2 regions of the Variovorax sp. RA8 genome follow, and region 1 is predicted to be linked to the other one. Evidence: riboswitches for the same ligand, from Rfam matches in the RefSeq annotation. Region 1 holds a riboswitch; the other holds the start of a gene.
The links. Region 1 has a riboswitch for glycine ahead of E5P3_RS03390 (D-amino acid dehydrogenase). Riboswitches for the same ligand answer to the same signal wherever they lie in the genome.
Positions count from the first base shown of each region.

Region 2: another riboswitch for glycine. It lies ahead of gcvT (glycine cleavage system aminomethyltransferase GcvT); the one in region 1 lies ahead of E5P3_RS03390 (D-amino acid dehydrogenase).

Region 1 covers NZ_LR594662.1:701,329-711,876, reverse strand. The annotation lists gene E5P3_RS03395 (FAD-dependent oxidoreductase) at 1-1,081, shown strand, start outside; glycine riboswitch at 1,122-1,226, shown strand; glycine riboswitch at 1,231-1,338, shown strand; gene E5P3_RS03390 (D-amino acid dehydrogenase) at 1,432-2,700, shown strand; gene E5P3_RS03385 (LysR family transcriptional regulator) at 2,703-3,590, opposite strand; gene E5P3_RS03380 (tripartite tricarboxylate transporter substrate binding protein) at 3,714-4,697, shown strand; gene E5P3_RS03375 (M20 aminoacylase family protein) at 4,708-5,880, shown strand; gene E5P3_RS03370 (FIST signal transduction protein) at 5,877-7,145, opposite strand; gene E5P3_RS03365 (PhaM family polyhydroxyalkanoate granule multifunctional regulatory protein) at 7,176-7,907, opposite strand; gene E5P3_RS03360 (copper chaperone PCu(A)C) at 7,978-8,472, opposite strand; gene E5P3_RS03355 (TonB-dependent receptor) at 8,498-10,548, opposite strand, start outside.
Region 2 covers NZ_LR594662.1:3,135,670-3,156,368, reverse strand. The annotation lists gene E5P3_RS14815 (TRAP transporter substrate-binding protein) at 1-823, shown strand, start outside; gene E5P3_RS14810 (TRAP transporter small permease) at 912-1,406, shown strand; gene E5P3_RS14805 (TRAP transporter large permease) at 1,501-2,778, shown strand; gene E5P3_RS14800 (hypothetical protein) at 3,053-3,940, shown strand; glycine riboswitch at 3,960-4,062, shown strand; glycine riboswitch at 4,075-4,183, shown strand; gene gcvT (glycine cleavage system aminomethyltransferase GcvT) at 4,220-5,392, shown strand; gene gcvH (glycine cleavage system protein GcvH) at 5,449-5,820, shown strand; gene gcvP (aminomethyl-transferring glycine dehydrogenase) at 5,869-8,775, shown strand; gene E5P3_RS14780 (histidine phosphatase family protein) at 8,853-9,620, shown strand; gene E5P3_RS14775 (NAD(P)H-hydrate dehydratase) at 9,620-10,498, shown strand; gene E5P3_RS14770 (YciI family protein) at 10,637-11,062, shown strand; gene E5P3_RS14765 (YciI family protein) at 11,093-11,533, shown strand; gene E5P3_RS14760 (YciI family protein) at 11,601-12,275, shown strand; gene E5P3_RS14755 (RNA polymerase sigma factor) at 12,304-13,581, shown strand; gene E5P3_RS14750 (DUF3014 domain-containing protein) at 13,626-14,513, opposite strand; gene E5P3_RS14745 (carboxymuconolactone decarboxylase family protein) at 14,715-15,308, opposite strand; gene E5P3_RS14740 (YbfB/YjiJ family MFS transporter) at 15,345-16,517, opposite strand; gene E5P3_RS14735 (LysR family transcriptional regulator) at 16,601-17,464, shown strand; gene E5P3_RS14730 (DUF4124 domain-containing protein) at 17,485-18,033, opposite strand; gene E5P3_RS14725 (DsbA family oxidoreductase) at 18,099-18,773, opposite strand; gene E5P3_RS14720 (hypothetical protein) at 18,967-20,699, opposite strand, start outside.

The sequences.
Region 1 (10,548 bases):
CCAGCAGTCGTCCCTCGCCTGGCCCACGCAGGCCGGCTGGAAGGCGCTTCGACGCCAGCTGCGCGGTCGCGTGGGCCGATGGCTCGACCACGCGTTCGGCCCCTCGCCCCGCTTCAATCCCCTCGAGCACCTGGTGCGGCTGGGTGCCTACAGCCGCGCCAGCGCGCGCGCCCTGCGCGATGAGGTCGGCGTGTCCGGCGGCGCGCGCAATGCGGGCGTGCTGAGCTTCTACACGGATGCCAACGCCTTCGAGGGCCGCCTGGCGCGCCAGCCCCGCTGGGACGCGCTGGGCTGCGAGGAGCGGCTGCTCTCGGCAGAGGACGCGCTCGCGCTCGAACCCGCGCTGAGCGGCGCGCGCGAGGCGCTGGCGGGCGCGGCCCATGCGCTCGACGACCCGTCGCGCGATCCGGCCCAGTTTGCCGCGGGCCTCATCTTCCTGTGCCGCGCGGCGGGCGTGCGCTTCCTGACGCGGCACCAGGTGCTCTCGCTGCACGAGGGCGCCGGCCGCATCGACCATGTGAAGGCGCTGGACGCCCATGGCCGCCCCGTCAGGCTGCAGGCCCAGGCTTATGTCCTGGCGCTGGGCGCCTCCAGCGTGACGCATGCCGAGCAGTTGGGGATCGCGATGCCGCTGCGCTTCATGCGCGAACACATCCTCACCCTGCCGATCAAGGATCCGGCGCGCGCTCCGCGCATGGCGCTGCGCGATTGGCAGGGCCGGCTGCGCATTCGCCGCGTCGAGACACCGGCCGGCGACTGCCTGCGGGTGTCTACGACCGTGCACGCCAAGGCCGGCGCCGGGAGCGAGTCCGACCCGGAGTGCTTCGAAGCGATGCTGCTCCGGGTCGAGAAGATGCTGCCGGGCGCCGTGGACGCCGGCCAGGCCGGCTTCGAGACGGCCCTGCACGCGGTGAGCAGGAGCGGCCTGCCGACCATCGGCAAGACCCGACTGCGCAATCTCTTCCTCAACTCCGCGCCGGGCGCGCGCGGCTGGATCAACGCCTGCGGCGCCGGCAAGTCCATCGCGCGCATCGTGAGCGGCCTGCGACCGGAACTGGAGTTCGCCTTCCGCCGCTTGTAGCAGGCTGCGCTTGGTAGGGCGCAAAGGGCCACCTACAATCCGCAGCACTGCAGGAGAGCGGGTCGACGTCAAGACGGCCCCACCGAAGGCGCAAACTCCCATAAACGCTCAGGTCGGCTCGCAACGATGAGCCTGTACTGCACCAACTGTCAGAGCCGTCTGGAGAGCCATCGCGCCACGCGCGATGCACCGAAGGAGCAAATCCGCTGCGGGCGCAGCGGATGAATCTCTCAGGTACCGAGGACAGGGGGAGCGGCAACTCGGACGCGTGCGCCGGTTGCTTTCTCTTTCTTCACAAGCTGCCGTTGCCTTCCCCACGTCCGAGCGCTGCAACCTGAAAGGTTCCTGCAATGCGCGTGATCGTTCTCGGCGCCGGCCTGCTCGGCGTCACCTCGGCCTACTACCTCCGCCAACTCGGCCACGAAGTGACCGTGATCGACCGGCAGGCCACGCCAGCCGCCGAAACCAGCTTCGCCAACGGCGGCCAGATCTCGGTCAGCCATGCCGAGCCCTGGGCCAATCCTGGTGCACCGCTCAAACTGCTGCAATGGCTGGGCAAGGAAGATGCGCCGCTGCTCTTCCGCCTGCGCGCCGACCTGCGCCAGTGGCTCTGGGGCCTGGCCTTCCTGCGCGAGTGCACGCCTGCGCGCACCCAGCGCAACATCGAGCAGATCGTGCGCCTGGGGACCTACAGTCGCGAGCTGCTGCAGCAGCTGCGCCGCGACAAGGGACTGCAATACGACCAGCGCACCCAGGGCATCCTGCACTTCTACACGACGCAGAAAGAATTCGACGCCGCCCTGAAGCCGGCCGAGCAGATGCGGGCCCTGGGTTGCGAGCGCCGCGTGGTTTCGGCCGACGAAGCAGTCCGCATCGAGCCGGCTCTGGCCCACATCCGGCCGCGGCTGGCCGGCGCCACCTACACGGCCGAGGACGAGTCCGGCGATGCCAACCGCTTCGCGCGGGAACTGGTCGCGCTGGCCGTGGCCGACGGCGTGCAGTTCCTCATGAGCCACACCGTCACCGCGCTGCGCGAAGCGGGCGGGCGCATCGACCATGTCGAAGCCACCGATAGCGAGGGCCGATTCCAGCGCATCCGCGGCGATGCCGTGGTGCTGGCGATGGGCTCGCTGTCCCCGCTCCATGCCGCGCCGCTCGGCATCCGGTTGCCGATCTACCCGGCCAAGGGCTACTCGGTCACGCTGCCGGTGAAGGACGCCTCGAAGGCGCACCAGGTCTCGCTGACCGACGACGAATACAAGCTCGTCTTCTCGCGCTACACCTCGGAAAGCGGCGACCGGCTGCGCATTGCAGGCACGGCCGAACTCAACGGCTACGACCGCGACCTCAACCGCGTGCGCTGCGAAGCCATCGTGCGGCGCGTGGAAGAACTCTTCCCCGGCGCTGGCGACACCACACGGGCGCAGTTCTGGACCGGCCTGCGCCCCGCCACGCCGAGCAACGTGCCGCTGATCGGCCGGACGCGCCTGCCCAACCTGTTTCTCAACACCGGCCACGGCACGCTGGGATGGACCCATGCCTGCGGCTCGGGCCACGCGATCGCGCGCATCGTGAGCGGGCTGAAGCCCGAGGTCGACTTCGCCTTCGTCGGCGCCTGAGCTCAGTCGTCGCGGATCAGCGCCTGCATCAGCGCGCGCAGAATGCCCAGCGCCGGCGCCTCGGTGCGCCGGCGTAGCGTCACGAGGCCGAAGCGGGCCACGGCGTCGAACGGCGGATTCATCTTCAGCTCGACCAGCCCGGGCGCCGCCGCGCGGACCGCCAGCAGCACGGCGTCGCTCTGGCGCGCCACCTCCACCAGGCTGGGGATCTCCTCGCATCGCAGCGTCACGCAGTGCGCCGGATGCGCCTCGGGCCCGTAGGCCTCGACCAGGGTTCGCGCCACCTCGTCGCTCAGCGGCGTGGAGGCGATCGGATAGCGCTGCACCGCCTCGAAGCGCACACCGGCGCGCAGCCGCGCGAGAGGATGGCCGCGGCGGCACATGAAGGTGCCGCGCATCTCGCGCACCAGCCCGAGCTCGAGATCGGGCGCCGGGTTTAGCGAACGCGCGTCGATCACCAGCGCATCGAGGGTGTGCGCACGCAGCGACTGCACGAGCAGATCGGTGCCGCCGCGCGCCACCGCGACGCGCATCCTCGGGTGGTGCTTCGCCATGTGCATCAGGAAGGGCGTCATCAGCATCGCGCCCGGGCCCGAGCCCATGCCGATGCGCACCGTGCCGCCCTCCCCCTCGCGCAGCCGGCGGCCGCTGTCGCGCAGTTCGTCGGCCTCGAAGACCAGGTGGCGCGAGCGCTCCAGCACCTCGCGGCCGAAGGCGGTGAGCTCATTGCGGCGACCCACGCGGTCGAACAGCGGCATGCCCAGCTCCTCTTCCAGCGCGCGGATGCTGCGGCTCAGCGCGGGCTGCGTCAGGTGCAGGGCCTGTGCGGACTTGCTGAACGAGCCCGTGTGGGCCAGCGAGATGAGGTGCCTGAGTTGGACCAGCGTCATGGCGAGGGCCTGCGAGAAAGCTGCATTGAACTCATGCTAATGCAGCCAACAATGCATTGGACGTGCGCATTTGCCGCTCCTACGATGAGCCGGCATTCCCATCCCAGCCCTACCGGAGTTCCGATGACATCGATCTTCCAGCGCTCGCATCTTCTCGCCTGCACCCTGTTGCTGGCAGCGGGCACCGCCCTCGCTCAGAGCTACCCGGCCAAGCCGGTCAACCTGATGGTTCCCTACCCCGCGGGCGGCCCCTCCGATGCCGCCGCGCGCATCTTCGCCACGCCGCTGGGCAAGGAGCTGGGCCAGCAAGTGCTGGTGGAGAACCTCGGCGGCGTCAGCGGCGCGATGGCGGCCCAGAAGGTGCTGGCGGCGCCGGCCGACGGCTACTACATTTTCCAGGGCTCACCCAACGAGGTGATCCTCTCGCCGCTGGCCAACGCGGCCGTCAAGCTCAAGGCCGAGGACTTCCGCCTGGTGCATCCGGTGGCCGACGCGGTGATGGTCTTCGTCGCGCGCAAGGACCTGCCGGCCAACAGCGTGGACGAGCTGATCGCGCTCGCCCGCAGGTCGGCCGACAAGCCGCTTTCCTACGGCAGCGTGGGCGTCGGATCGCTCTACCACCTGATCCTGGAGAAGGTGCAGCAGGACGCCGGCATCAAACTGATGCACGCCCCCTACAAGGGCAACGCGCCGCTCCTGCAGGACATCGGCGGCGGGCAGGTCGATTTCGCGGTGCTGGTGTACAGCGCCGCCATGGGCGCACTGGCCGAGCAGGGCCGGCTCAAGGTGATCGGGCAGCTCGGCGCGCAACGCTCCGAGCTGCTGACGAACGTCCCCACCGCGAGCGAAGGCAAGGAGCTGAAGAACTTCGCCTACAAGACCTGGAGCGGCTTCATGGTGCCGAGGAACACGCCGGAGGAGGTGGTGCAGAAGCTGCACAAGGCGATCGGCGCGACCCTGAAGGACCCGAGCGTCCGTACGCAGCTCGCGGCCCAGACCCAGGTCGCCTCGCCGCCGATGTCGCTGGCCGAGTCGGCGAAGTTCTTCGAGGCCGAGACCGCGCGCTACCGGGACATCGCCAGGTCGATCCACCTGCAACCGCAGTAAGCTGAAATCCATGAGCACGCTTCTCGAAGACCTGCACGCGCAGGCCGGCGCCTTCATCGACATCCGCCGCGACATCCACCACCATCCCGAGCTCGGCTTCGACGAGCACCGTACCTCGGCCCTGGTCGCCGAGCGGCTCGAAGCCTGGGGGTACCAGGTCGAGCGCGGCCTCGGAGGCACCGGCGTGGTGGGCCGGCTGGTTCGCGGCGACGGCGAGCGCCGCCTGGGCCTGCGCGCCGACATGGACGCCCTGCCCATCGACGAATCCACCGGCCTGGCCTATGCCAGCAGCCACGCCGGCGTCATGCACGCCTGCGGCCACGACGGCCACACCGCGATGCTGCTGGCCGCCGCACACCACCTGGCCGAACGCGGGCGCTTTTCGGGCACGCTGAACCTGATCTTCCAGCCGGCCGAAGAAGGCGGCGGCGGGGCGCTGCGGATGATGGAGCAAGGCCTGTTCGACAAGTACCCGTGCGACGCCATCTTCGCGATGCACAACATGCCCGGCCTGCCGCAGGGCCGGCTGGCGCTGCGCGAAGGGCCGGCAATGGCCTCTTCCGACTACGCAACGGTCACGCTCGCCGGCATCGGCGGCCACGGCGCGATGCCGCATCGTACGGCGGACCCCATCGTGGCGGCAGCCAGCATCGTGATGGCGCTGCAGACGGTGGTCTCGCGCAACATCGACCCGCTGCAGATGGCCGTGGTGACGGTGGGCGCCGTGCATGCCGGCAAGGCCAACAACGTGATCCCGCAAAGCGCCACGCTGGAGCTCAGCGTGCGCGCGCTCGACGGCGACGTGCGAAGCCGGTTGGAGGAACGCATCAAGGCGCTGATCGCGGCGCAGGCCGAGAGCTTCGGCGTCAAGGCGCAGATCGACTGGCGACCGGGCTACGCCGTGCTGGTCAACACGCCGCAGGAGACCGCCTTCGCGCGCGAGGTGGCGCTGGAACTGCTGGGCCCGGAACGCGTCACGCTGCAGGCTCCGGCACTGCCCGGCAGCGAGGACTTCGCCTTCATGCTGGAGCGCGTGCCCGGCAGCTACCTGTTGATCGGCAACGGCGAAGGCGACGGCCACGGCGCGTGCATGGTGCATAACCCCGGCTACGATTTCAACGACGGCAACGTCGCGATCGGCGCGGCCTACTGGGTGCTCCTGGCCGAGCGCTTCTTGAGCTAGTCGTTCGCAGCGAACACCGTCAGCACGCCCGTATAGCCATACAGATGGTGCCGCGCGATCTCGCCGGCGGCAAAGAAACCGACCAGCGGCACATCACCGAGCGCATGGCGCACGATCTGCAGCTCGGCGCCGGGCGCGCCGAAATGCGGGCCGCCCCGCCCCGAGCAGCTCACGTACACGGCGCCCGCGATGCGGCGCGCCGGATGGGGCGCGGCCTCGGCCTCGCCGGCCGCCACCGCACGCGCGGTGGCGAGCGTCTGCTCCTGCGGCTCGAGTTCCTCGCGGACCTCGGCACAGATGCGCATCAGATCGGCGCGCGCGGCCTGCGCGTTGCGGCGCACGAAGCTCATGCGCATGCCCGCCTGGGCCACGTCGGCGATGGCGACTCCGCGGCGCGTGGGATCGAGACCGATGATGTGGCGCACCAGCACGTCGGCGCCGAGGTCGCCGGTGCGCCGGATACCGTCGCTGCCGGCGTCGACCAGGCCCACCAGCGTGGCGCGCACCGCCTCGATCGCTTCCTGCGGCGCCTCCAGCGACACGCCGAGTTCGGCCAGCAGCACGTCGAGCGCCGGCTCGCCGTCCAGCCTGAGCAGCAGGTTGCCTTCGGCTTCGGTGATCTCCCGTTCGCGCGAGACCGGCTGGCAGCCCTGGGTGACGCGCGACACCAGGCGCACTCCCTCGCCGAAGGCCACGCCTGACAGGCCGCCCGAGAACACGCCGCCAGCGGCCCCGTGGCCGCGGATGTTGCCGTTGCCCCCGATCGCGAACTGGAGCGCGCCGCTGCGGCCCGAGGACAGGCCGCCGAAGAGATAGCCGGTGTCGGTGCGCCCTGCCATCTCGGCCACCAGCTCCGTGAGGTCCGGCGTCTCGGGATCGGCGTGCACCAGGGCCGTGTGGGCCGCGAACCCGCTCATTTCCGAGCCGGCCAGCGGCGCCACGCCCGAGAACACGCGGTACTGGTCGCTCGGAAGCATGCACAGCATGACGGACAACGCCGGCTCGTCGAAGTACTCCGCGTTGTTGGCCGATACGCCGACGCCGACCGTGCCGGACCAGTCCGTGATCTCCGGCAGCTCGGCGCCCAGGTGGTCGAGGATCTCCTGCGCATCGGCGGCGTAGTGGTCCGTGATGTAGAGCAGGCCCAGCGTGGGCGCACGCGCATAGTCCGGCAGCGCCATCTGCGCCCGCAGTTGCGCGAGCACGAGCCCGGCTGCCATGCGCCATTGGGGATGGGTGGCGTGGCCCGTGGGGAACAGCTTCATGGCCTCGGAATCCCAGGCAAGGGTTGCAAATCAGCGCGCGCGTGTTCGCTTGCGCGCCGCCGTCTTCTTGGCTGCGGCCGGTGCCTTCTTCGCGGTGGCGCCTGTCTTGCGCGCCGCGGGACGCGCCGCCGCGTTCATCGCCTCGCCCACCGCATCGGCGATCGGCTGGGCCACGGCGGGCATCTTGAGTTGCGACGCATCCTGCAGGGCGGAGCTCGCGATCTGCTGGAACTGCTGCGTGAGCGCCCCCCACCACTGAAGCGGGTCGACCACGCCGCCGGCGGCATCCGGCGCGGGCCCGTTGGATGCCTTGGCCTTGGCACCGCGCCGGGGCGCCGGCACTTCGGCCGGCTCCTCCGGCTCGGCGACGTCCTCGGGTTCGGCTTCCGGTTCGGGCGCCTGAGCCTGGGGTGCGGGCGCCGTCGGGACCGGCGGCGCGGCCGACCGGGTGAAGGCATTGGCCAGGTCCTCCATGCGCACGTTCATGCCGCGCAGGGTCGACAGCGTCATCTTCTGCACTTCCAGCGCCTGGATGGTGGCCTTGAGCGCGTGGCCGTTCTGCTCCAGCCAGTACTGCACCGTCTTGAGCTCCTGGATGCGTTTGTCGACCTCCTCCACGCTCAGCGTCGGCGCGACCCAGTTCGACAGGCCGGGCATGCCCGGCAAGGCGCTCGTGCCGCCAGAAGCACCCTTCGCAAGGCTCTGGAGGAAGTCGAAGCCCGGAACGAACTGACTGAAGGCGAAGGGCTTGGCGTCGCTCATGGGAGGGTCTCCTGCAAGAGGGTTTCTTGTGTCCGACCAGCTTACTCCATGCGCATGAACTTGGAAGCGCTCAATGCTTGTGGGCGCCGGCCGCGGGCGCGGCGGGCCCGGCGAGCACCGGGACCTTGAGCTCCAGCGTGCTCTTGTGGCCCTTCGCATCCTCGAAGCTCAGTGTCAGGGGCACGGTGCTGTCCTTGGCCAGGGGCTGCTTCAGGTCCATGAGCATCAGGTGGTAGCCGCCGGGCTTGAGCTCGACGGTCTGCCGCGCCGGCAGTTCGAGGCCGCGTTCCAGCCCGCGCATCCGCATGGTGTCGCCTTCCATCTTCATTTCGTGGACTTCGGCCACGCCGGCCACGGGCGTGGAAGCGCCGACCAGGCGCGCGCCCGCAGGTGCGTTGAGTTTCATGAAGGCGCCGGTACCGCTCTGGCCGGGCACCGAGGCGCGGATCCAGGCATCCCGCACGTCGACCGCCGGCGCCTGGGCGAGGGCGCTGCCGGCGAGGGCCAGCAGGAGGAGGGAGGCGGCGGTACGGCGGGGGAATGGGGAAAGAAAGCGAGCGTTCATGGCAAGGTCCTCGGCGAAGTGTGAATCAAAGGTCGAAGCGGAGTTCAGCGCTATAGGTGCGCTGCGGGTAGGGGTGAAAGTTCCAGTACTGCTCGTTGTTGGCGTTGTCGATGCCAAAAGCCGCCGACCAGCGCTTGTCGATCTGGTAGCGCACGCGGAGGTCGACGGTGAAGTAGCGGCTGGCGCCGAAGTAGGCATTGGCGTTCACGTCACTGTTGTCCAGGTTCGAGTATTGGCGGCCGCTGTAGCGCGCCGCCACGGTGAAGGCCCAGCGCGCGTCGGGCTTGTAGCTGGCGTAGACCGTGGAGCGCCAGCGCGGCACGCGCGGCTGCCACTTGCCGATGCTGGCAGGGAAGGCGGCGTTGGCGACGATCGTCGAATCGGCGTAGGTCAGGCTGGCGCCCAGGTCCAGGCCGCGGACCCACACGTCCTGGCCGGTATAAGCCAGCTCCAGGCCGGTGGTGCGTACCTTGTCGACGTTCTGCACGCGCGAGACGGTGGAGTTCGGGATCAGCTGGCTGTAGAGCGCATCCCTGGTGGTCTCGTGGAACAGCGTGGCGCGCGCCAGTCCGCTGCCCAAGTCCTTCTCGGCGGAAAGCTCGCCGGTCCACGACTTCTCGGGCTTCAGGTTCGGGTCGTTGATGAAGGAAAGCGCCCCGCCCGAGGTCGCGCCGTAGAGCTCTCCCACGGTCGGGTAGCGCACCGCACGGCCGACCGACGCCTTCAGCACCATGTCCTTCGCCAGCTGCCAGGCGAGCGCGGCCTTCGGCGACAGGTCCGATTCGCTGCGCGTGGCATAGGCCTGCGAACCAGTGCCGGCCGTGGTGAAGCCGTCCTTCGCCTGCCAATGCTCGTAGCGCAGGCCGAGCACGGCCTTCCATCGCGGCGCGAAGCCCCAGCTGTCCTGTATCCAGGCGCTGCGGGTCTGCGTGCGGCCACCGACATGGCTGACCAGGGACCCGGGCAGGGCCGGGCCGTCCAGCCAGTTCCCCAGCACGTTGTTCTTCGCGATGGAAAGCTTGTAAGCATCGCGGCCGATGCCGAAGTCGACGATGTGCGCGCCGCCGACGCCCCAAGGCCGCCAGGTGCCCTTGGCCGCCAGCGTGTTCCAGCCGGTGCCGTCCTGGTCCTGCAGCGTGCCGGTGCCGCCGATGGCCGCCAGCGGCAGCGCGACGGTAGGCGCGCGCTGTCGGTCCCGGGCGTAGTCGTACAGGCTCGCCGCCACTTCCCAGTCCCATTCGCCTCGGGTGTTGCTCTTGACCGAGAGCCCGTGCATGTTGTGCGTCTGGGCGTCGTTGGTCAGGGGGAAGGCGGTGGGCGCCAGCGTGTAGCCGCGCCCGCCGATGCGGATGGGTCCGCTGAAGACCGGCTGGCCGGCCGCATTGACCAGGTAGCTGTCGGGCCGGCCTTCCGCGCTGTTCTGCCACCAGCCCAGCGTGTAGGTGGCGCGGATGGTGGGCGAGAAGTCGTAGGCCAGCTTCAGCTTCGCGTGATCCTGCACCGTGCGATAGGCGGTGCCGGTGCCCAGGATGTACCAGGGCGTGTTGGTAGTGTTCAGTCCCGGCACGAAACCCGCCACCGGCGCGCCGGCGCGGCCCGGCACGCCCGAGGCTACCGTGGCGGTCGTGAAGGTCAGCGGCTGGCCGCGGCTGTCTGTGTGGTTGACGTCGATCCACCAGGACCAGTCGCCGCTCCTGCTGCCGAGCGAGGCGCTGGTCTGCCAGCCATCGAAGGTCCGGTCCGTGTTGTAGAGGTCGAAGGGCTGAGAGAAGTAGCCGGCCTTCACATGCGCCTCGAGCCGGTTCGGCATGCGCGTCACGTAGTCGACCACGGCGCCGGCCGAGTTGCCGGGGTAGGCGGCGGAGAAGGGCCCGTACATCACGTCGACGCGCTCGATCTCCTCGGGGGTGACCAGGCCCCAGCGCGGCGCGTAGTTGGTGCCGTTGGCGATGCCGTTGCCCAGGTAGTTCGACAGCAGGATGCCGTCCGCATAGACCGCCGAACGCGCGCTGTTGCCGGTGCCGGAGGCGCGGGTCGAGAGGATGGCGTGGTTGTAGTCGCCGATGTAGCGCTTGC
Region 2 (20,699 bases), 2.4 Mb from region 1:
GGCACGCACGAATGGCCGCTACAAGATCGAGACCTTCTACAACGGCTCGCTGGGCGGCGAGCGCGAATCGATCGAGGCGGTGCAGCTCGGCACCCAGGAGCTGGCCTTCTCCTCCACGGGCCCGGTGCCCAACTTCGTGCCGGAGACCAAGATCCTGGACGTGCCCTTCCTGTTCCGCGACAAGGCCCACGCGCGCGCGGTGCTTGACGGCCCGATCGGGCAGGAACTGCTGACCAAGTTCGACGCCAAGGGCTTCAAGGCCCTGGCATGGGCCGAGAACGGCTTCCGCCACATGACCAACAGCAAGCGCGACGTCAAGGCACCGGAAGACCTCAAGGGCCTGAAGATGCGCACCATGGAGAACCCGGTGCACATCGCCGCGTACAAGGGCCTGGGCATCATCACCACGCCGATGGCCTTCCCCGAAGTGTTCACGGCGCTGCAGCAGGGCACCGTCGATGGCCAGGAGAACCCGCTGTCGGTGATCATGTCGGCGAAGTTCTCGCAGGTGCAGAAGCACCTTTCGCTGACCGGCCATGTCTACTCGCCCTGCATCTTCGTGATGAACAAGGCGGCCTTCGACAAGCTCAGCGCGGCCGACAAGACCGCCTTCCTCGAAGCCGCCAAGGTGGCGGTGAAGGCAAATCGCGACCGCGTCGACCAGGACGACGCCAACGGCGTGAAGGAACTGCGTGCCCAGGGCATGACCGTGATCGAGGACGTGGACAAGGCGAAGTTCGTCAGCACGCTGGCGCCGGTCAACGCCGAGTTCGAGAAGCAGTTCGGCAAGGCCAACATCGACAGGATCCGCAACTTCAAGTGAGCTTCCTGCCGCGATGAACCGCGGCGCGCGCCCGCGCAGCACTGGCTCGCGGGCGCTCTTTTTTTACGACCTTTCGCATGCCTCGCTCATGAAATCCGCCTTCCTCCGATTCGACCAATGGACCAGTTCGCTGTCCATGGCCGTCGCCTGCCTCATGCTGGTGATCGCCTCGGCGCTCGGCGTGTTCCAGATCGTCACCCGCTTCGTGCTCGAGCAGCCGGCCGAATGGTCGGAGATCCTGATCCGGGTGAGCCTGATCTGGATGGTCTTCATGGGCATCCCCACCGCCTTCCGCCAGGGCGCAATGGTCAGCGTCGACGTGCTGTACCGCTGGAGCCCGCCGAAGATGCGGCGCGTGCTCGACTGGCTGGTGTGCCTCGCGGCGCTGACGCTGATCTGCGTCATCATCTGGTGGGGCTGGGACTACGCAAAGCGCGGCGGCGTGCAGTCCATGGCGGGCCTCGAATCGATTTCGATGTTCTGGGCCTATGTGGCGATGCCGGTCGGCGGCCTGTTCAGCGTGATCGGGATCGTGGGCAACCTGCTCGATCCGCAGCGGCAGGAACTGGAGACCGCGCAATGAGCCGCACGGCCGCTCCGAAGGCGAATAGCACCGTAGCTGAAGGCGAAGGTGCCTCGATGACCGCCGAAGTGACAATGACAAGCGTGGGTGCCCTATGACCCCGGTGATGGTCGCCACGATGGTGGTGTGCTTCGCACTCACCATTTCCGTCGCCGTCTCGATTGGCCTGGCCTCCATCGTCGGCATCCAGGCCTCGAATGCGAACATGCTGATCTCCGTCAAGGAGATGTTCAACGCGATCAACAAGTTTCCGCTCGCGGCCATCCCCTTCTTCATCCTCGCGGGCAACCTGATGGAGACCGGCGGCATCTCGCGCCGCCTGGTGGAATTCGCCAAGAGCCTGGTGGGCGGCGTGCAGGGCGGCCTGCCCATGACCTGCGTGCTGACCTGCATGATCTTCGCGGCGGTGTCGGGCTCGTCGGTGGCCACGACCTTCGCCATCGGCGCCATCCTGATCCCGGCGCTGATCAAGCACGGCTACCCCACCAGCTACGCGGCGGCGCTGCAGGCCACGAGCGCCGAGCTCGGGGTCATCATCCCACCCTCTATCCCGCTGATCCTCTATGGCGTGAGCGCAGAGGTGTCGATCGGCGAGCTGTTCATCGCCGGCTTCGGCCCCGGCATCCTGATCAGCCTGGCGCTGATGGCGTTCGTCTATCTCTACTGCAAGCTCAAGGGCCTCGGCAAGAACGACGGCGACGGCCGCCTGGGCGTGGGCGTGGCCACCTGGCGAGCGGGCTGGGCGTTGCTGATGCCGGTGATCATCCTCGGCGGCATCTACGGCGGCATCTTCACGCCCACCGAGGCCTCGGCCGTGGCCGTGCTCTACGCGCTCGTCGTCGGCATGCTGATCTACCGCGAGATCAAGCTGCCGCAACTCTATGCGGTGCTGCGCAAGTCGGTGATCTCGTCGTCGGTGATCATGTTCATCATCGCCAACGCAGGGCTGTTCGCCTTCCTGATCACGCGCGCCGGCGTGCCGGAGGCCATCGGCCATTGGCTCGAGGCCGTGCTGCAGTCGCCGGCCATGTTCCTGCTCGGCGTCAACGCGGCGCTCTTCATCATCGGCATGTTCATCGAAACCAGCGCGGCCATCATCGTGCTGGCGCCGATCCTTGCTCCTGTCGCCATGCACTTCGGCATCGACCCGGTGCACTTCGGGCTGGTGATGGTGGTCAACCTGGCGCTGGGCATGATCACGCCGCCCTTCGGCGTCAACCTGTTCGCGGCCTGCACGGTGGCGCGCATCTCGCTGGACCGCATCGTCGGGCACCTGGTGCCCTTCGTGCTGGTGATCCTGGCCTGCCTGATGGTCATCACCTACGTGCCGGGCATTTCGCTGGGGCTGCGCGATCTCGTTTATGCGAAGTAGCCGCGCGGGTGTCCTCGATCCGCGATCGCATCCTGCGCCTGCTGCCGGCGGAGCAGGCCCTGCACCGAGAACAACATGGGGTTACAGCGTGGATCGCGACACGGCGTCTTCGCTGACAAACGACACCCCTTCTTCTTGAATAGGCTCTGAAGGGTTGCAGCCGCTTCTCGCGGCCAGCGCCGCCGTTTGCCGCATTGAAGCGGTAACATCTTGCGCGGCCGCGACCGTTTTCCTTCTCTCCCCTGCACGCATGACAAGCTACGGTTTCGTTCACTTGGAGTTTGGCGATCAGCACCGCGACCGTTCGCTCCAGGTGCTGGAAAAATTGCGAACCCGCCTGGCCCAGGACGGCGACCGCTTCTCGAGTGTGATCGTCGACAACGCCCGTGCCAGGCCAGCCGAAAGCGCGACCGGCATGGCCTCCGAGCAGGGCCTGGTGGTCCCCGGCGACAACAGCAACCGGGAGTTCTCCGGCTGGGACAGCGGCATCGAAACCCTGCTCGCTCGCGGCGAGCAGCCCGACGTCTGGCTGTTCTCGAACGACACGGTCGCCCTCAACCACGCCTGGAGCGAGCGCCGGCTGGAACGCTTCGGCGGCGAGATCCGCAAGCTGGCGCTGCATCCGGGCCCGTGGCTGTTCGGCGAGATCAACGACTTCCCGCGCTCGACCATGACCCCCATGGGGCCGCTGCTCGAATGGGTATCGACCTACTGCTTCGCGATGAACGACACGCTGCGCCATCGGCTCGGCACCCTGTCGCCCGGCAACGCGCTGCTGGATTCGCTGGTCAACGAGCGCTTCGAACCGGGCCGGGGCGTATTCCGCGACCATGTGGGCGAGGCCTATGTCGATTTCGTGTCCGCCTGGCTCATCAGCGACGACGGCCAGGGCGTGCAGAAGAAGCGCCGCTTCAAGTGGGACCACGAATGGCACAAGGCCAACCCGCTCGGGCCCGACAACTTCGAGGACCTGCGCATGAAGGCGCGCTGCTGCCTGTCGGAGCACATGCTGAGCCTGCGCGCCCGGCAACTGGGCGCCGACATCCGCTCGCCCTACGACGCCCGCAATGCACGGGAGCACATCCGGCGCTCCCTGCAGTTCCTCTCGGACAAGCTGTGGGAGAAATTCCTGCTGCGCCGGCTGCGGCTGGAACGGTCGTAGGGCCTGTTTCGTTTTACACTCTTCCGAGTCAGGAGAGAGCTTCGCATCGCGGGGCCGCCGAAGGCGCAGGGCCCATCGAACGAAAGGCCCGAACGCTCAGGCAAAAGGACTGACGAGGCGCCCGTGTTTCCGGGCGTTTCCTTGCTGGAGAGAGGCGGCTTTGCTTGAGTGAAGCCGCCCACCGAAGGAGCAAACCTCGATCGTGGGGCGAATCTCTCAGGTAAAGCGGACAGCAGGGGTGGCCCATGGCTTGAACGCCATGGATCCGGACTGCCCCTGATGGAGAGTGCCTTGGCCTCCGCTTCCGACGATCTGCAAAAGACCCCGCTGTACGACCTGCATGTGGCGCTCGGCGCCCGCATGGTGCCCTTCGCCGGCTATTCGATGCCCGTGCAGTATCCCGCCGGCCTGATGGCCGAGCACAAGCACACGCGCACGGCCGCGGGACTCTTCGACATCTCGCACATGGGCCAGCTGCGCCTGGTCGGGCCCGACGCCGCTGCCGCCCTCGAGACCCTGATGCCGGTCGACGTGATCGGCCTGGCGCCGGGCAAGCAACGCTACGGCCTGCTGCTGAACGACGAGGGCGGCATCCTCGACGACCTGATGTTCTTCAACGAGGGCCACGATTCGATCTTCGTGGTCGTCAACGGCGCCTGCAAGGCCGACGACATCGCGCACATCCAGGCGAAGATCGGCCAGCGCTGCCAGGTGCAGCCCCTGCCCGATCACGCCCTGCTCGCGCTGCAGGGGCCGCAGGCCGCGGCAGTGCTGACGCGCTTGTCACCCGGCATCGAGCGCTTCGTCTTCATGACCGGCGGCGCGGTGCAGATCGACGGCATCGCGGCCTTCGCCACCCGCAGCGGCTACACCGGCGAGGACGGGTTCGAGATCTCGGTCGCCGCCCGCGACGCGGAGGCACTGGCCCGGCTGCTGCTGGCGCAGCCGGAGGTGCAGCCCATCGGCCTGGGGGCACGCAACTCGCTGCGGCTGGAAGCCGGCCTGTGCCTCTACGGCAACGACATCGACACCACCACCACCCCCGTCGAGGCCTCGCTGAACTGGGCGATCCAGAAGGTGCGGCGCAGCGGCGGCGCGCGCGAGGGCGGCTTTCCGGGCGCGGCCCGGGTGCTGGCGCAACTCACGGCCGACACCGGCGCTGCCGGCCATGTCGACCACGAGACGCTCAAGCGCAAGCGCGTCGGCCTGGTGGCGCTGGAGCGCGTGCCGGTGCGCGACGGCACGCTGCTCGAGTCCTTCGAGGGCCTGCCGATCGGCCAGGTGACCAGCGGCCTGCTGGGCCCCACGGTCGACCGGCCCGTCGCGATGGGCTATGTCGCCCTCGCCTACGCCCAGCCCGGCACCCGCCTGCAGGCCATCGTGCGCGGCAAGCCGGTGCCGATGGAGGTCAGCACGCTTCCTTTCGTGCCGGCGCGCTACTACCGTGGCTAGCGCCGCAGCTTCTCTCTTTTCTCTTCCTCCCTTCCCTTCCCCAAGGAGCCATTCCAATGACCATCAAGTACACCAAGGACCACGAGTGGGTGAACGCCGAGGGCGACACCGCCACCGTCGGCATCACGCTGCACGCGCAGGACGCGCTGGGCGACGTGGTCTTCGTCGACCTGCCGCAGGTCGGCCAGGGCTATGCCCAGGGCGAGGTTGCGGGCGTGGTCGAGTCGGTCAAGGCCGCGGCCGACGTGTTCATGCCCGTCGCGGGCGAGATCACCGAGGTCAACGAGGCGCTGCGCGCCGATCCCTCCCTGGCCAACAGCGCGCCCGAGGGCGAGGGCTGGTTTTTCAAGATGAAGATCACCGAGCCCGCGCAGATCGACGCCCTGCTCGACAAGACCGCCTACGACAAGTTCGCCGACGAGGCCTGAAAGCGGACACCCAAGGTTTCCTGATCCCTGCCATCCCTGTTCACCGCCATGCAGAAGTCCTCCTTGCCTTCCCTGCCCACCCTCGCCGATCTTGAGAACGCCGGCGAATTCATCGCCCGCCACATCGGCATCGAGGCCGAGGACGAGGCGCGCATGCTCGCTGCCGTCGGCTCGAAGACGCGCGCCGAGCTGATCGACGGCATCGTGCCGCCGGCCATCCGCCGCAGCCATCCGATGCGCCTGCCCGCGCCGGTCACTGAAGCCGGCGCGCTGGCCGAGCTGCGCGGCATCGCGGCGAAGAACAAGGTGGCGAGGAACTTCATCGGCCAGGGCTACTACGGCACCCACACGCCCGGCGTGATCCTGCGCAACGTGCTGGAGAACCCGGCCTGGTACACGGCCTACACGCCCTACCAGGCCGAGATCTCGCAAGGGCGCATGGAGGCGCTGCTCAATTTCCAGACCATGGTCTGCGACCTGACCGGCATGGCGATCGCCAATGCCTCCATGCTCGACGAGGCCACCGCCGCGGCCGAGGCCATGACGCTGGCGCGCCGCAGCGTCAAGAGCAAGAGCAACGTGTTCCTCGTCTCCGGCGACTGCCATCCGCAGACCATCGAGGTCATCCGCACGCGTGCCGCGCCGCTGGGCATCGAGGTCAAGGTCAGCACCGTCTCCGAGACCCTGCCGCACCTGATGGCGAGCGGCGACTTCTTCGGGGCGCTGGCGCAATACCCCGCCACCACCGGCCACGTGCACGACCTGCGCCCGCTGGCGGGCCACGCCCACGCGTACGACGCCGCCTTTTGCGTGGCGGCCGACCTGCTGGCACTCACCCTGCTGGCGCCGCCCGGCGAATGGGACGCCGACATCGTCTGCGGCACCACGCAGCGCTTCGGCATGCCCTTGTGCAACGGCGGCCCGCACGCGGCCTACCTGGCCTGCCGCGACGAGTTCAAGCGCTCGCTGCCCGGCCGGCTGGTCGGCGTCAGCGTCGACACGCAGGGCCGGCCGGCCTACCGGCTTGCGCTGCAGACGCGCGAGCAGCATATCCGCCGCGAGAAGGCCACCTCCAACATCTGCACCGCGCAGGTGCTGCCGGCGGTGGTGGCGAGCATGTATGCGGTCTACCACGGGCCCGAGGGACTGACGCGCATCGCCCAGCGCGTGGCCGCCCTCACCGCGATCCTGGCGCAAGGCCTCGAGCAGATGGGCCGCGAGCTCGCCAACGCCACCGCCTTCGACACGCTCACCGTCCTGACCGGCGACGACACGCCGAAGATCCTGGAGCGCGCCCAGGCCGCCTCGGTCAACCTGCGCCAGGGGCTGCAGCAGCACCTGGGCATCTCGCTGGACGAGACCAGCACGCGCGCCGACATCGAGACGCTCTGGGCCCTGTTCGTGCCCGCCGGCACGCCGATGCCCCGCTTCGAGGAGCTCTCGGCCACAGTCGGCGCACGCATCCCGCCGGATCTGCGCCGCAGCAGCGCCTTCCTCGCGCACCCGGTGTTCAACACCCACAAGAGCGAGACCGCGATGCTGCGCTACATCCGCAGCCTCTCCGACAAGGACCTGGCGCTGGACCGCAGCATGATCCCACTGGGCAGCTGCACCATGAAGCTCAACGCGACGAGCGAGATGATCCCCATCACCTGGCCCGAGTTCGCGGACATCCATCCCTTCGCGCCGGCCGAGCAGCTTCGGGGCTACGCCGAGCTCGATGCGCAGCTGCGCGCCTGGCTCTGCGAAGCCACCGGCTATGCGGGCATCAGCCTGCAGCCCAACGCCGGCTCGCAGGGCGAGTACGCGGGCCTGCTGGCGATCAAGGCTTTTCACGAGGCCCAGGGCCACGGGCACCGCAACATCTGCCTGATCCCTTCCTCGGCCCACGGCACCAACCCCGCCAGCGCGCAGATGGTGGGCATGAAGGTGGTGGTGACCGCCTGCGACGCGCAAGGCAACGTGGACATGGACGACCTGACCCGCGCCTGCGAGCAGCACCGCGACGACCTGGCCGCGGTGATGATCACCTACCCCAGCACCCACGGCGTGTTCGAGACCCGCGTCAAGGAGCTCTGCGAGATCGTGCATGCGCACGGTGGCCGCGTGTACGTGGACGGCGCCAACATGAACGCGCTGGTCGGCGTGGCCGCGCCGGGCGAGTTCGGCGGCGACGTCAGCCATCTCAACCTGCACAAGACCTTCTGCATCCCGCACGGCGGCGGCGGGCCCGGCGTGGGACCGGTGTGCGTGGTCGAGGACCTTGTGCCCTACCTGCCCGGCCACGTGAGCGGCGGCCTCCCCTCCAACGGCGTCGGCGCCGTGTCCGCTGCGCCGCTGGGCAATGCGGCGGTGCTGCCGATCAGCTGGATGTACTGCCGCATGATGGGCGCGGCCGGCCTGCAGCTCGCCACCGAGACCGCCATCCTCAGCGCCAACTACGTCAGCGCCCGGCTCAAGGAACACTACCCGACGCTCTACGCCAGCCCGAACGGCCATGTGGCGCACGAGTGCATCCTGGACCTGCGCCCGCTCAAGGACACCAGCGGCGTGACCGCCGAGGACGTGGCCAAGCGCCTGATCGACTACGGCTTCCACGCGCCCACGCTGAGCTTCCCGGTACCCGGCACGCTGATGGTGGAGCCGACCGAGAGCGAACCGCTGGCCGAGCTCGATCGCTTCATCGACGCGATGATCGTGATCCGCGGCGAAATCCGCCGCATCGAGGAAGGCATCTGGCCACGCGAGGACAACCCGCTGAAGAACGCGCCGCACACGGCCGACAGCCTGCTGGCCAGCGAATGGACCCACCCCTATTCCCGCGAGCTCGGCGCCTTCCCGATCGCCTCGGTGAAGGACGCCAAGTACTGGCCGCCGGTGGGCCGTGTCGACAACGTCTACGGCGACCGCAACCTGTTCTGCAGCTGCGTGCCGGTCGCCGACTACGTGGGATGACGCCGGGCGCGCGTCGGCGGAAATAGGCCTTTGCCTACGAGGGGCGCGGCGAGGGCTTCCTACCATGGCCCTCGCCCATGCAATCGAACTGGCCCCAAACCCTCTGGATCGTGCGCCACGGTCAAAGCGCCGGCAATGTCGCGCGCGACGCGGCGGAAGCGGGTGGTCTGCCGCTGATCGAGCTGGCGTGGCGCGACATCGACGTGCCGCTCTCCGAACTTGGCATCGAGCAGTCGATTGCGCTCGGCAACTGGTTCGCCAGACGCTCCGCGCACGAGCAGCCCGAGGTGATCCTCTGCTCCCCCTACTTGCGGGCCCGCGCCACCGCGGAACTCGTCGCCGAGCATGGCGGCCTGGCCGGCGACAGGTTGAAGCTGCGCATCGACGAGCGCCTGCGGGAGAAGGAATTCGGCATCCTCGACCGGCTGACCAAGCTGGGCATCCGCCAGAAGCATCCCGAGCTCGACGCGCAGCGCCTGCACGTGGGCAAGTTCTACTTCCGCCCGCCCGGCGGAGAGAGCTGGTGCGACGTGATCCTGCGCCTGCGCAGCCTGCTCGAGATGGTGACGCGCGAGTACGCAGGGCAGCGCGTGCTGGTGGTGGCGCACCAGGTCATCGTCAACTGTCTGCGCTACTTGATCGAGCACCTGGATGAGAAGCAGATCCTCGAGATCGATCGGCAGGGCGACGTGCCCAATTGCGCCATCACCTCCTATCGCGCCGAGCGCAGCGGCGACGAAGACGAGGTGCTGCAGCTCGACCTGGTGAACTTCCTCGCGCCGCTGCGCGAAGCCGCGGCGCCGGTGACCCGCGCGCCCGACCAGCCGGCGGCGCCCAAGCCCTGATGGCCCCTCCGCGCGCCTCCGCCCTGACCGAGGCATCGCTGGCGCACTGGCCGCTGCCTGATCCGGGCCCGGATGCGGACAAGGAGTCGCGCGGCCGGGTGCTGGTGATCGCGGGCTGCGCAGAGCTGCCCGGCGCCGCGCTGCTCGCCGGCTCCGCCGCGCTGCGGGCGGGCGCAGGCAAGCTCACCATCGCCAGCCCTGCCTCCATCGCTTCCGGCGTGGCCCTCGCAATTCCGGAGTCGCGGGTCATTGCCCTGCCCGAGACGCGTGGCGGCGGCATCGCCGCGCGCGGCTGCGAGGCGCTGGCTCCGCTTGCTGAGCAGATGGCGGCCGTGGTGGTAGGCCCGGGCCTGGGCGACGAGCGCGGCAGCATGGCTTTCGTGCGCCGGCTCCTGCCCCTTTTCCGGGAGTGCACCGTGCTGCTGGATTCGATCGCGATGTCGGTGGCAACCGAACGAGCCTTCGACCAGCCGGTGCTGCTGACCCCGCACGCGGGCGAAATGGCGCACTTGTCCGGCCTGCCCAAGGAGGCCATCGCCCAGCAAGCGCTGGCGGTCGCCGGCGAAGCTGCCGCTCGCTGGAACGCCTGCGTCGTGCTCAAGGGCGCGAGCACGGTGATCGCGACGCCGCAACGCGGCGCCTGGCGCTTCGATGGCGGTTCGCCCGGGCTCGCCACTTCGGGTTCCGGCGACGTGCTGGCCGGGCTGATGGGCGGTTTCGCGGCACGCGGGTTGCCGCCCGAGCAAGCGGCGGCCTGGGCCGTGGTGGTGCATGCCAGGGCGGGCAAGAACCTGGGGCGGCGCGTGGGCCCCCTGGGCTATCTGGCACGCGAGCTGGCAGGGGAAGTGCCGGGCGTGGTTCGGCATCTCGCCCGCTGACGGGTGTTCTCGCCCTCACGCCGTCCCGTTTCAAATCTTTACAAACTCCGGTGTCGATCGGCGCCGGCCTCCTTCGACGTCCATGCAGAGCCTCATTCCGGAAGCTCACCTACCCAACCCAACCTTCAGGAGTACGACATGCGATTCATGGTCATCGTGAAAGCCAACAAGGATTCGGAAGCCGGCGTGATGCCGACGGAGAAGATGCTCACCGACATGGGCAACTACAACGAGGAGCTCGTGAAAGCCGGAGTGATGCTGGCCGGCGAAGGCCTGCACCCCAGTTCCAAGGGGGCACGGGTGCGCTTCGACGGCAAGGCCCGCACGGTGATCGACGGCCCCTTCAGCGAGACGAAGGAGCTGATCGCCGGCTATTGGCTCTGGCAGGTGCGCTCCAGGGACGAGGCCATCGAATGGCTCAAGCGCGCACCCTTCACCGATGGCGAGGAGGTCGAGCTGCGCCAGGTCTTCGAGATGGAGGACTTCGGTGCCGAGTTCACGCCCGAGCTGCGCGAGCAGGAAAAGCGGCTCATGGCCGAAGCGGAAAAGAACCGCAAGTCCTGAGCGCCCATCCCTTCTGACGGAGATTCGACAATGAAATTCGTGGTCATTCGAAAAGCCGACAAAGACACCGAAGCGGGCGTGATGCCCGGCGAGCAGCTGGTCACCGACATGCTCAAGTACAACGAGGAGATGATCAAGGCGGGCGTGATGCTCGACGGCATGGGCCTGCAGCCCAGCGCCAAGGGCGCGCGCGTCAAGTTCAGCAGCGGCAGGCCGACGGTGATCGACGGCCCCTTCACCGAGGCCAAGGAACTGGTCGCCGGCTTCAGCATCATCCAGGTGAAATCCAGGGAAGAAGCCATCGAATGGGTCAAGCGCTGGCCCCCTATCGACGGCGGCGGCAACGTCGAGATCGAGATCCGGCAGGTGTACGAGGCCGAGGACTTCGGTGCCGAGTTGACGCCCGAGATGCGCAAGCACGAAGCGTGGCTGCGAGACGCGGCCGAGAAGCGCGCCACGACCCAGCGCTGAGGAGCACGCGCGCTGATCCCGACGCTATATCCTTGCAGTCCCTTCAGCCAGCCGAGGACTGCATCGGATGAGATTCGTGATCCTGCACCAGGCCGGGACCTCCAGCGAGGCCGGCACGGTTCCCCCTCTTTCGCGCGACATCACGCTGCACGAACACGCACCCTTGAAAGCCGATGCAACCGGCACGCGCATCCGCTTCACCCACGCCGGGCCGGCAGCTGAACCCTGCGTCGGCCCGGGGCGGATCGCCGGCCTCAGCATCGTCGAGGCCGAGTCCCGGCAGGCTGCGGCCGCGTGGCTGCGCGATGCGGCCGATTGTGCGCAGGCCGGGTTCGAGATCCGCGAGACCGGCTGCGCGGGCGGGTTGGCTGGTGTCGATCCCTTGGCCACTGCGACCCGGCCGCGCTTCCTGATCCTGGTGAAGGCCGATGCCGACACCGAGGCCGAGGCGCCCAGCGATCCCGCGAAGCTCGCGGCCATGGCCCGGCGCAACGACGAAGGCGTGCGCGACGGCCTGCTGCTCGCGGCCGACGGCCTTCGCTCCACCGCCCGCGGGACACGCGTGCGCGTGGGCGGCGGCAAGACCAGCATGAGGGACGGGCCCTTCGCCGAAACCAAGGAATTGGTCGCCGGCTTCTGGCTGCTCCAGGCCGACTCCATGGACGAAGCCATCGCCTGGGTCCGGCGCTATCCTTTTGCCCAGGCACGGCCCGAGGTCGAGATCCATCCAGTGGACGGTTGAAGAAGTTCACCCGCCCCGTCGCTATCGAATGAGCACGCCGGAGATCCACCGCACCATCAACGCCGTCTGGCGCATCGAGTCGGCGAAGATCATCGGCGCGCTCGCGCGCATGGTGCGCGATGTCGGCGTGGCCGAGGAGCTGGCGCAGGACGCGCTGGTGGCCGCACTGGAGCAATGGCCCCGCGAGGGCGTGCCCGACAACCCCGCCGCCTGGCTCATGCAGGCCGCCAAGCACCGCGCCCTGGACCTGCTGCGCAGGCGCAAGCTGCATACGAGCAAGGAGGACGAGATCGGCCGCGAGATCGACGCGCAGCACGCGATGGCGGCCGCCGATTTCGCCGACGCGGTCGATGCCGCGCTCGACGACGACGTGGGCGACGACCTGCTGCGGCTGGTCTTCACCGCCTGCCACCCGGTGCTCTCGCCCGAGGCGCGGGTGGCGCTCACGCTGCGGCTGCTGGGCGGCCTCACCACCGACGAGATCGCGCGTTCCTTCCTGGTGCCGGAGCCCACCATCGCGCAGCGCATCGTGCGCGCCAAGCGCACGCTGGCGGCGGCGCGCGTGCCCTTCGAGGCGCCGCGCGCGCACGAGCTCGGCGCGCGCCTGGCCTCGGTGCTGGAGGTGATCTACCTGGTCTTCAACGAGGGCTACTCCGCCACCGCCGGTGACGACTGGATGCGCCCCGCGCTGTGCGACGAAGCGCTGCGCCTGGGCCGCATCCTGGCCGGCCTGGTGCCCGACGAGCCCGAGGTGCACGGCCTGGTCGCGCTGATGGAGATCCAGGCCTCGCGCGCGGCCGCGCGCGTCGATGCGCAGGGCGAGCCCGTACTGCTGCTGGAGCAGAACCGCGCGCGCTGGGACCAGCTGCTGATCCGCCGCGGCTTCGCCGCGCTGGCGCGCGCCGAGGCCCTCGGTGGTGCGCTGGGGCCCTACGCGCTGCAAGCCGCCATCGCCGCCTGCCATGCGCGTGCGCGCACGGCGGAGCAGACCGACTGGACGCGCATCGCGGCGCTGTACGAGGCGCTGTCGCAGCTCGCGCCCTCGCCCATCGTCGAGCTCAATCGCGCGGTGGCGCTGTCGATGGCCTTCGGGCCGGCCACGGGCCTGGAGCTGGTCGATACGCTGCGCGACGAGCCGCAACTCAAGGGCTATCACCTGCTGCCCAGCGTGCGCGGCGACCTGCTGGCCAAGCTGGGCCGCAAGGCCGAGGCGTGCGCGGAGTTCCAGCACGCGGCCTCGCTCACGCGCAACGCGCGCGAGCGCAAGCTGCTGCTGATGCGCGCACTGGCCTGCTCGGTCCGCTGAATCATTGAGCCCGCTGCCGCCCGAAGCAGCCGACGTCCGAATGGCTACTCGGCCTTCTTCTTCGCGAGCGCGCCGCCGGCGATCTGCCCGCGGAATTCGCGCAGCCTGGCCTTGAGCCGGCGCTCGTTGACCAGGCCGGTGCGGATCATCATCTTCTGCCCGGCCGACAGCGATTCGAGCCCGGGGTCGACGTACTCGTAGTGCACCCAGGGCCGCTCGGAGGGCATGTCGCCCTTGATCTCGACCAGCTTCACCTGCGGCGGCCCGGCCGGCTCGGGCGCCTGCAGCAGGTGATCGATCACCGCGACGAGGCGGTCGTTGAAATGGCGGTTGGGGTAGCCGAGCTCCTCGTAGGCCTGCTGGAACAGCGGGTAGAGCTTCTGGTAGAGGGCCGCGGCGTGCTGCGGGTTCACTGATTCGGCGAACAGCACGAAGGGCGTGTAGCGCGCGCCGTTGTCGAGGCTGATGGTCTGCGCCTCCCCGCTGCCGCTGGCCATGAAGCGCTTGGGCGTGCGCTGCACCGGCCACATGCGCGCCGCGGCCTGGTCGCGCGGCAGGTTGTCGACGGTGGCGACGAAGCGGTGCACGAAGCCGTCGGTCTGCAGGAAGCTGCCCACTGCCTTGGCGCCGAGCAGCTCGGTCAGGGCGGAGCGTACGTGCGCGTCGGCGTCGTTGAGCTTGGGCAGGGTTGCGTCTGCCGTGGTGTCGACCGGGTTCTGCGGCTCCACCGGCGCTGCCGCGGCAGGCGCCGGCGGGGGGGCATCGGGCTGCGGCGCGGTGGCGGCCGGCGTCGCTTCGACAGGGGCGGCCTGCTGGTGCGACCAGCGCCACCAGACGGCGCCGGCGCCGAGCGCCAGCACCACCAGCACCACGAGGATCCACAGCGAGGACTCGCGCGCCGGCCTCAAATCGTCGAACTCACGTGCGGGCATGGGGCATCTCTCCTTTTCATGAGCTCCACCATTGGACGACATCCGGCACCGCGGCAGCGGCGGCGCTGGTAACGGCCTGTGACGGTGGGCACCCAACCCGGTCGGATCGCGTGCGCGTGCAGTGGTTCCGCGCGGCTCGCTGGAGTAGACCTCGCCTTCGCCTTCGGGGCGGCTGTGCGGCTCGTGCGCGGCTGCGCGGCTCTACAGCGGAAAGGCTTCGAGCCCCGTCTGCCCCTCGGCGCCCTTGCCCGGCGTGTGCGCGACGTTCATCACCCAGCAAACCATCGCGAAGTAGCCCACCAGCGCGCTGAGTTCCACGACGACCTGCTTGCCGAAGCGCGCTTCGGCCGCGGCATAGGTGGGCTCGCTCACGCCATGGTGGCGCAGCAGTTCGAGCGCGAAGTCGAGGGCGAGCTGCTCGTCGTCGGCCAAGGGCGTGGCGCGGCGGCCCAGGCGCAGCGCCTCGATGGCCTCGGCGCTCACGCCGGCCTTGACCGCCGCCTGCGCGTGCAGCAGCCACTCGAACTGGTTGCCGACCTCGCGTGCGACCACGCAGGTCACCAGTTCGCGCACGCGCGCATCGAGCTTGCTGTCGAAACGCAGGTACTCGCCCAGGCTGCCGATGCGCTCCATCAGCACCGGGCTCTGCAGCAGCGGGATGAAGGGACCGAAGACGCCCTTGCGCGGACCGTCGATCAGGGTCTGGGCGGCCTTGCGCTGGGCCTCGGACATGGTGTCGGCAGCGGGCATCGGCAGGCGCTCGGCCCAGGGTCGGGTGTGGCCTTGTTCGAACATCGTCGTTTTCCTTTCAGCGAAGAGATGATGAGCTGATCATGCGGCACGCGCCAGCCACCAGGCGCTGCCGGCCAGGGCCAGCGCGCCGATCGCCAGCGCAACGAAGAGACCGCCGAAGCCCTGGGCGCTACCGCTGAGCAGGGACGACAGCACCGGTCCCACCATCTGGCCGATCGCGAAGGCTGCCGTCATGCGGCCCAGTGCGCGCGTGGGGTCGCCGAGGCTGCGCGCCCTCGCCTCCTGCATGCCGGCCATGGTCGCGACCATGAAGGTGCCGCCCACCAGCAGCGCCGCCAGCAGCACGGTGAGTGCCGACAGGTGCAGCACCGGCAGCAGGCAGCCCAGTGCCATCAGCGCATGGCTGCCGGCGAGCACGTGGCGGCGCGACATCTTCGACAGCGCCAGGCTCGCGAAGAGCGTGGAAACTGCGGCGGCCGCGCCGAACACCGGCCAGGCGGCGCCGAAGACGGCCGGGTCGTCGACCACCGCGCGCGCCAGCACCGGCAGGAAGGTGGCGGGCAGGATGTAGCCGAAGCCGAGCAGGCCATAGCAGATCACCAGGCCCCAAGGCACGCCGCCCGCCGCTGCCGGCCCGGCCGTGGCGGGCGCAGGCGCCGCCGCGGAGGGCATGCCGCGCGGCATCAGCAGCGCCACCGCTGCCAGGCCCGCGAGCGCGAGCGCGCCGAGCTGCAGCCACAGCGCATCGGGCCTCACATCCGCCGCGCCCGCCCGCCAGCAGTAAAGGCCGGCCAGCGCGATGCCCGCACCCACCCCCGCATAGAGCAGGCCCGGCCCCGCGGGCCGTTCGAAACGCGACAGCCAGCCCAGGCACCAGACACTGGTGCTCACCAGCGCCCAGGCGCTGGCCACGCCGGCCACGAAACGCAGGAACAGCCAGGCCGGCAGCGAACCTGTCCAGCCCATGGCGGCGGTCGAGGCCACGATCAGCGCGAGGGCCAGGAGCGCGACGCGCTGCGGCGTGAGCGGAAGGCGCGCCGTCGTGAGCGCGCCCAGCAGGTAGCCCGCGTAGTTGGCCGCGGCCAGCCAGCCGCCCGCCGCCACATCGGCGCTGCCGGCGCGGATCATGAGCGGCAGCATGGGCGTGAAGGCGAAGCGGCCGATGCCCATCGCGATCGCCAACGCGATCAGTCCCGCAAGGCAGATCGCTGCGAAGGAAGGCCGCGCCACGGTGATGGAGGGATTCGACATGGGACTCCATTGGACCCAGAATCCGGATGTTTCACAAATGAATTATCGAGAACAACCATTCTTCTTTCGAGAACGGTGAAGCCATGAGAACAATCGACCTCGACTCCCTGGAAATCTTCCGCACCGTGGTGAGCGAAGGCGGCGTGATCCGCGCGGCGGGCAAGCTCAACCGCGTGCAGTCCAACGTCACGACCCGCATCCGGCAGTTGGAGGAACGGCTCGGCCAGAAGCTCTTCCTTCGCCAGGGCCGCTCGTTGGCGCTGGCGCCGGCCGGGCGCAAGCTGCTGCCCTATGCCGACCGGCTGCTGCGCCTGGCCGAGGAAGCGGAGGGCGAGTTGCGCAGCGACCTGCCGATCGGCACCTTCCGGCTCGGTTCGTTGGAGAGCACCGCCGGCAGCAGGCTGCCACCCGTGCTCTCGCGTTTTCACAAGCTTTTTCCAGGCGTGGTGGTCGAACTGGTCAGCGGCACGACCGATGCGCTGCTGAAGCGACTGGAGGCCTTCGACGTCGAGGCCGCCTTCGTGTCGCAACCCTTTTCCGCGACTGGCTTCGAGACGATGCCGGTGTTCGAGGAAGAACTGGTGCTGATCACCGGGCGCAGCGTGGCCTCCGTCACCCGCCCCGGCGACCTGGCCGGCGCGACGCTGATCGCCTTCGCGCAGGGCTGCTCGTACCGGCGGGTGCTGGAGCATTGGCTGGGCAAGGGCGGCGTGCTGCCCTCGCGTTCGCTGGAGTTCTCTTCCTACCAGGCCATGATTGCCTGCGTGGCGGCGGGCACGGGCTTCGCGATCGTGCCGCTGTCGGTGCTCAAGGCGCTGCGCGCCACCGCGGATGTGCGCCAGCATGCGCTGCCCGAGCGCATCCGCGCGAACCGCACGCACTTGGTGTGGCGCGGCACGCCCTCGGTGGCGCTTGCGCGGCTGATCGAGATGCTGGGCAAAGGCTGAACGAATGCCGGGCCGCGGTCTCAGCGGCAGATCGTCGTGGTCCCCACCGGCCGGCAGGTCTTGCCGTCGAGACTCTGGTAGCGGTCGAGCTGGCCGGAGCGGTTGTAGTGGTTGCCCTGCGTGTCCTGGCAACCCGTCGCGTCGCAATTGCGCAGTCGCGGCCGCATGTCGCGCGGCCGAGGCTGGCGGTAGGCGCCTGGATAGGCGTAGCCGTCATCGATCACCGAGTAGTCGTCGCCGCGATCGCTACGGCGCGGGTCCGCGGGCCGATCGGCGCCGGCGCGGGGATCGATGATGACCGGGCCTGCCGGTGTCAGCGGCGGGGTTGCGGCCGCTGTCGGTGCGCGCGGCGGCGGGCTCGCAGGGGCGGCGTCGGGGTTGCGCTCCGTCTGGCGCTCCGCCTGGCCCGTGGGCGCCGGCACCGGCACACGCCCCACCTGGCTCGCGCCCGCAGGACAGGCGCCATCGGTATAGCTCACGTTGCCGGCAGCGTCCGCGCAGCGAATCACCTCGGCATTGCACAGAAGGCCGAGGGTGCCCAGGACGCAGAGGACGAGAAAGCGGTGCATGGCGCATCCATTGTGCGCCCGGGCACCGAAGCGCGGCGTGCCCTGGCAGTCCGCGACCTCAGGCCTCAGGCCAGGGCCGTGGTGGCCGGCGCGGCACCTGCGATCTGACGCAGGGCGCGCTCGAACACCTCCACCGGCTGGCCGCCCGAAATCAGGTGCTTGTTGTCGATGATGATGGCCGGCACCGAGTGGATGCCGGCATCGGTATAAAGGCGTTCACGCTCGCGCGTCTCCGCTGCGAATTCGTCGCTATCGAGGATGGCGCGTGCGCGCTGCGGATCGAGGCCGACCTCGCCGGCCAGGCGCGCCAGCACCTCCGGATCGGACGGGTTCTCGCCATCCGTGTGACAGGCCTTGAGCAACGCCTTCTTGAGCGCGACCTGCTTGGCCGCATCCTCGAGCGCGGCCCAGTGCAGCAGGCGGTGCGCGTCGAAGGTGTTGTAGACCCGCGAGCGCCCTTCCTTGCGGAACTCGAAGCCCACCGCAGCGCCGCGAGCGCGGATCGTTTCGCGGATCTGGGCCTGCTGCTCGCGCGTGCTGCCGTATTTCTCGTGCAGATGCTCGTAGGCATCCTGGCCTTCGGGCGGCATGTGGGGGTTGAGCTCAAAGGGCTGGAAGTGCAGCTCTGCCGTGATCTCGGGGGCCACGCGTTTCAGCGCGGCTTCGAGGGCGCCGAGGCCGACGGCGCACCAGGGGCAGGCGATGTCGGAGACGAAGTCGATGCGGAGGTGGGAGGACATGGGTGATGAGAGCTTGGGGGAAGGCGGCATGATGCAACCGGCCGCGGACGTGGGAGGGGCGCGGCCGGGATGGCCTTACGGGCCGTGCTGGCTGTGGCGCCGTACGGCGGGGCACCCCCCGTGGCATGCTAGTTGACCGTCGTCGGAACGTTCGGCACGTCGGCGCCGGCATCTCGGGCGGCGGCCCGCCGATCTAGCCTCCCGTCGGTACAGGGACTGAAGGGAGCGGCTGAGGCAAGTCAGTTGGCGGCTCAGGAATCACCGCTGCATTTAATTTCAGCATGACTTCATGCGGATCGCGTGCCCCGGCCTGAACCAACAAATACGTGGCAACAAAGGGCGAGTGTGAGTTCAACACATCCGCAGCCAATTGCTGTACTGACTTACCGAACTCCCGAACCAAAGGGCGGACTTCATCCGGGAATATCCGAACATACTCTTCATCAGTAAACAGGCGCGTTGCGAGCAGCAACACCATAAATTGCCGCTCCATCGTCTTGACAGTCTCGTTGGCCAGATTTTGAAAAATCTTCTGGTCTCCTATGCTTTTAAAAAGCGCGTCAGTCACATAATCATTTTTTAAAATCAACGCGCCATAAAAGAACGGGAAAATTTCTTTTGCATTGAAATTTTTTGGCTGCAAAACACCCAGCAAAGGGTGCACGCGAATAAATTCCGTTGTTTTTGCTTCAAATTCCTTAAAACTAAGATCCACAACACGGACAATATTTGACGCCGATTCTCCTACGGCAATCATTTTGTTTGCCAGTTGGTTATTGCGTAGTGTTGTGGCGGATAGGTCGATTCCTGATTCAGGTAGTTTTTGAGACGATTTTTTATTGAATCGCCCCGCGATTCGTCTGAAAAAATTATTGTGAAGATTGCGTTGCTCCTCGTCGCCATCAGCGGAAACGAAGGCACCGACAGCCGACTGAGCATTTCGCAGCGGGGCATTCAAGGTCTGGTGGTATAGTTGATCTATTTTCTCTTGTTGCTCCAAAACAAGCAACCTACTTTCTTCACTATCCGCAGCGATATCCGATAGCGTCGATATCACTCGGCTACTCATCGCTGCATTGTCGATCAGATGTTTTTCAAATTTCCTCTCACGAATTTGATCTTTACTCTCTCGATCTTCGCCGTTGAAAGCTTTCATATGCTTTTCAATTTTTTCTGCGGCGGCCGTAACTTTGGCAGATATTTTTTCGCCAAGAGCTCCGATCCGGAAATTTAGCTTCGCTTTATCAGCAACTCCCGATGATTTCTGAGATTTGTAGAGAACAGGAGCGTTGTAGTTCATCTGGGCTATAGCGTCCGTGATCTCAGCATCACTCTTGCTGAGGTTGTCCTTATGCGCCTGCGACAAGCTGACGGGGCGCGGGGAGGAATCAGGAGACTGCGACAAATTGGCAGGAGCCGCCGACCCATTGACATTTGACGGTGTAATGTCCTGACGTGGTGGCGGCATGTACTCGGGAGGCGGCACGCTCATATCTGCGCCGTCGTCAACGTTCGCCGGCGGCAGCATGTCCGGTGACGCTTTGGCAGATGGTGTCAGGGACAACGCTGGGTTGGTGGGCATGAGTGGAGACGGGCTCAAAATTTGGTCCACACGCTTTTTCACCAACGTGCCGGCAATTACGGGCTTCGCATGCGGCGAGCTCGGGGCGTTCGGCTGCAGGCCACTGGGCAGTGTCACATTGCTGATGGCCGACTGGGGCTGCGCGCCGGCAGCCACAACATTGTTGGCAGGCTGTGCAGCTTGCCCCACGTTGCTTGGAGGCGGCGGCGTGTCGTCAGGGGGCGGCGGGATGAACAGTGCAGCGGGAGGCGCGGGCATGTCGTCAGGGGGTGAACCGACAGCCACTCCATTGACGGTCGCTGGCTGCAGCTTGCCGCCCGGCAACGGCGGCAGCGGGTCGTTGG